One region of the Abiotrophia defectiva ATCC 49176 genome, then DNA from elsewhere that is predicted to be linked to it. Evidence: predicted binding sites of a transcription regulator. Region 1 holds the regulator's gene; the other holds the start of a gene.
The links. Region 1 encodes Rex, which represses fermentation and respiration genes when NADH is low (regulators of the CRP and FNR family bind a similar motif). Its sites were predicted from a motif close to TTGTGAANTANTTCACAA; they were not measured.

Region 1 (2,407 bases):
GCAGCTGTCAAGCCCGTCTCAACATGGCTTTCTAAGCTGTCAATGACGGCTTGCGCCTCTTGGTTATAGGCTGATAATTTTGTTGACATAGTAACCTCCTATTTGATCCATTCCTTCATGCTGGCCGCCCCAGCTTGTAAAAAAAGACCTATGCCGCCACCCAACGAGTGAATCAGCATAAGTCTCACTATTTCAGTCAGTACCAGCAGCAGATGCTACATATTTGTTGATACCAACGAGCTAGGCTCTAGTTACTCCCTTATGAAGTCAATGGTTATATTACTCTTACTATTATAGAGTTAAGCTGCCAAAAAAGCAAGAAAAAAACACTTGCTATTTTGGCTTTGACAAAAGCAGCGATCTTGACGATTGAGGCCGGACGCGCTAGGATAGGAGTGAAGAAAAGTGGAGGGATTGACATGACAAAGACAGGCAAAATCATTCGTGTAGTAGGTGCCGCCATTATCCAAGATGGCCAGGTCCTCTGCCTACAGCGTGGCCAAGAAATGAGCCTAGCCGGACTCTGGGAATTTCCCGGTGGTAAGTTAGAAGTTGGCGAGACAGAAGCCCAAGCTCTGGCACGGGAAATTAAGGAAGAACTGACCCTCGAAATTGAAGTGGGTGACTGGGTAACGACTGCAGAGTACGCCTATGAATTCGCCACTATCCAGCTAGCAGTCTACAAGGCTAAGATCCTATCTGGCAATCTGACCCTGGTCGAGCACCAGGCTAGCCGTTGGATCCAGCCCCAAGACCTTATGAGCTTAGAATGGGCGCCCGTCGATATTCCAGCGGCTCAGCTCTTGGCCCAAGAAGGCTCCTCCTTATAGCTATAGACAAAACAAAGGCGACCAGGACCCAGTCCTAGTCGCCTCTATTTTAATGTCTGCGGAAATCAACAAAGTCATCATGCTGATGCATGTTGCTGTCGATGAAATAAATCAAGGTTTGCAACTCATTGGTTAAATCCACATGTTGCATACGAACATGACTTGGCACATCGAAACGCAATGGCGTGAAGTTGAGAATCCCTTTGATGCCTGCTGCCACCAAACGTTCTACAGCTTCTGCTGCCTCTTCTTGCGGTACGGTCAAGAGCGCAATTTCAATTCCTTGGGCTTCTAATTGTTCTGACAATTCATCAATGGAATAGACAGGAACTCCTGATTGAATGGTCCCAATCAATTTAGGGTCTACTTCGAAGGCCGCCCCGATTCTCACATTATTATTCTTGCGGAAGTTATAATGGAGGAGCGCATTCCCCAGATTCCCTACCCCGATGAGAGCAACCGATGTCAGACGATCTTGGTTCAGGGTCTTGGTGAAGAAGTCTAATAAGTAATCAACATCATAGCCATAGCCCCGTTTGCCCAAGGCGCCAAAGTATGAGAAGTCACGACGAATGGTCGCACTGTCTACTTTCACCGCATCACTGAGTTCAGTAGATGAGATCCGCTTCTTACCGGCATTCTGTAAAAATCGTAAATAACGATGGTAAATAGGAAGCCGGTTCACAGTTGCTTTTGGTATTTCTCTACGCATTTGATCACTTCTTTCACATAAAAATATTTCGCTTATTCTCCAGTCGATATCTTTAGTATATCATCATATTTGACTAGACTCCATTATTTAGGGGTGAACTTAATACAATTATTATAGTTCAGTAATAATTGTCGCACTCCTGCCTTTATCCGCTTTCATTTACGTGATAACACAAACTTCAAATAAGAATCTTTATGTGACTCAGGCTACGATGAGAGAACTTCTCATAGTGCAAACCTTTTCACTTCGTCATTTTTCCTTAAATATTCAACCCCCATTATGGCCTTATGCTAGCAACAATGGGGGTTGTTTTATTCGCTCAGTGACAAACGAAAGCGAGACCAGTCGCCCCGAATATAGTCCAGAAGGCCTAGATCTGAGCTAGCCACTTGACCGACAATGGCCTGGCGGTCATCCGCTGGCAAGTCTGTCAGGCAAATTTCCAGTTCATTGGCATAGCTGCCATAGTTGGCCCGGCCCAGGACTAGGTCCCCTCGCTGGCGAGGGCCAGGCTGCCCCACCACTTCTTGCCCGCGCAAGGCTTGGCGGGTTTCCGAGGCCCGAATGACCCAATCACTGGCATCTGGCCGATTGGACCAGACTTGATCTAGCAAGGCTTGCGGAGCCTGGGCCCGTAACTCTACCAGGCCATCATTGAGACTGGCCAGACGTCTTAGTTGATCTTGGCTGACATCACAATCCCCTACGTAGACCCGGTCAACCTGACATTGCGATAGGAGATAAAGCGCTGCCTGCTGACTTGGCCACTGCCGGGTCTGCTCGACTGTACAGAGGCCATCAAAGTAAGGCCCCCTAGCTACCTGGCCACTGACGAAGGCTAGACAAGGAATGCCTAAGGCATGCA
Region 2 (2,407 bases), 600 kb from region 1:
ACTTCTTTTTGACATAAAAAGTGACCGAGCCAGAGGCCCCGTCACTTATAGTAAAAGCGATCCTTCTTAGCCTAGCTTTGTGGGCTAAGGTCATTTTCAATCAGGACCTTAATGGCATTATTCTTAGAGGCTTCCCGGAAGACGTCATAAGCTTCTTCGATTTGAGACAATTTGAAGTAGTGGGTAACGAGCTCTTCAGGGTGAATCTTCTGAGCTTCTAGGGCTTGCAGCAGTTGTGGTGTGGTATTAGTTGATACTAAGCCAGTTGTTACGGTAATATTGCGAATCCAGAGTCTATCTAAGTCGAATTGCACAGGGACCCCATGGACACCCGCGTTAGCAATACGGCCATCAACTGCAATAATTTTTTGGCAGAAGTCAAAGGATGCTGGAATCCCCACCGCTTCAATGGCCACGTCAACCCCACGACCATCCGTTAAGTCAAAGATTTCCTTGATGGCTCTGTCAGTATCGGAATTATTAACCTTATGGGTAGCGCCGAACTTGAGGGCGGTATCTAGGCGGTGATCATCAATATCCACCATGATAATCTTAGCAGGAGAATAGAACTGAGCGGTTAAGAGTGAGCCCAAACCAACTGGTCCAGAACCAATAATGGCCACATTACAACCTGGCTCTACCCGACCTTTGAGGACCCCAATTTCATAACCCGTTGGTAGAATATCTGAAATCATAACCAAGGCTTCATCGCTAAGGCCTGCTGGTGGGTTATAGAGGGTATTGTCTGCGTGTGGAACACGGAGATATTCAGCCTGTGTGCCGTCGATTAAGTGGCCGAAAATCCAACCACCCTCGTCTTCACAGTGGGCATAAATCCCCTTCTTACAGTAATAACACTTACCGCAGGAGCAGACGCAGGAAACAATGACTTTATCGCCAGGCTTGAAGTTAGTCACGCTGGATCCAACTTCTTCGACAACCGCAATCCCCTCGTGTCCTAAAATCGTCCCATTTTGGACAGCTGGCACGTCACCCTTGATGATGTGTAGGTCTGTCCCACAGATGGTCGTTTTAAGCATACGAACAATTGCATCCGTTGGCTTCAAGATGACAGGCTTTGGCTTGTCAACGAATTTAGCTAGGCCAGGTTCAACATAGGTGTATGCTTTCATAGTAGACTCCTCCTTATTGTGAAATTTGTGAAATATACTACACTTATATTGTAAACCTTTTCTTAGGTGATTGCAAGCGATTACTTAATTATTTTGACCTTCTGTTTATACAAAAAAACTCCCACCATACTGGCTGGGAGCTTGATAGATATTAATCTTCGTCCATTTGAAGGACAGCCATGAAGGCTTCTTGTGGGACTTCCACGGTCCCAATTTGTTTCATCCGCTTTTTCCCCTCTTTTTGTTTCTCGAGGAGCTTTTTACGGCGGCTGACGTCCCCACCGTAGAGTTTAGCCGTTACGTCTTTACGCAAGGCCTTAATGGTGGTACGCGCTAGAATCTTATTACCGATAGCAGCCTGAACAGGCACTTCGAAGAGTTGTCGTGGGATGATGCCACGAAGTTTTTCTACTAATTCACGGCCACGACCGTAAGCAAAGTCCTTGTGGACAATCATGGAGAAGGCGTCAATCAGGTCGCCATTGAGCAGGATATCCATCTTAACTAGGTTAGATGGTTTGTAGCCAATTAATTCGTAGTCAAGGGATGCATAGCCTTTGGTATTGGATTTGAGCTTATCGAAGAAGTCATAGATGATTTCTGACAATGGTAACTCATAGACCACATTGACCCGGTAATCATCCAGATAATCCATGGTAATGAAGTTACCCCGCTTACGTTGGCCGATGTCCATGACTGCGCCAACATATTCATTAGGCACCATAATGGAGGCCTTAACGTAGGGCTCGTAGATTTCATCGATGACGGTTTGGTCTGGCATAGCGGACGGGTTATCCACGATGATTTCCTCGCCATTGGTCTTTTTGACCTTGTAAATAACCGAAGGCGCTGTGGTTATGAGGTTGATGTCGAACTCACGTTCCAGACGTTCCTGAATAACGTCCATGTGCAGCAAGCCTAAGAAACCCGTACGGAAGCCAAAGCCTAGGGCTTGCGAAGTTTCAGGCTCAAATTGTAAGGCCGCGTCATTGAGTTGGAGTTTTTCCAAGGCATCCCGCAAATCATTATAGTCGTTAGACTCGACTGGATAGAGACCGCAATAGACCATGGGATTAAGCTTACGGTAGCCGTCTAGGGGTTCTTGGGCCGGATTGTTGGCCAAGGTAATGGTATCCCCTACTCGCGTATCTTGAATGGTCTTAATGGAAGCCGTGATATAGCCCACATCCCCTACCATGAGATAGTCGCGTTGGACTGGCTTAGGACTGAAGACCCCGACTTCCACTACATCGAATTCTTTGCCGTTGGACATC

Region 2: a site for Rex is predicted at 1,159-1,176, ahead of V7R82_RS04760 (zinc-dependent alcohol dehydrogenase family protein). Genes of this name have one in related genera too.

Annotation. Positions count from the first base shown of each region.
Region 1 is NZ_CP146287.1:417,416-419,822, reverse strand. Features, by position in the region: gene V7R82_RS02045 (cation-translocating P-type ATPase) at 1-89, opposite strand, end outside; gene V7R82_RS02040 ((deoxy)nucleoside triphosphate pyrophosphohydrolase) at 420-830, shown strand; gene V7R82_RS02035 (redox-sensing transcriptional repressor Rex) at 880-1,542, opposite strand; gene V7R82_RS02030 (MupG family TIM beta-alpha barrel fold protein) at 1,854-2,407, opposite strand, start outside.
Region 2 is NZ_CP146287.1:1,014,990-1,017,396, reverse strand. Features, by position in the region: gene V7R82_RS04760 (zinc-dependent alcohol dehydrogenase family protein) at 72-1,133, opposite strand; gene lepA (translation elongation factor 4) at 1,285-2,407, opposite strand, start outside.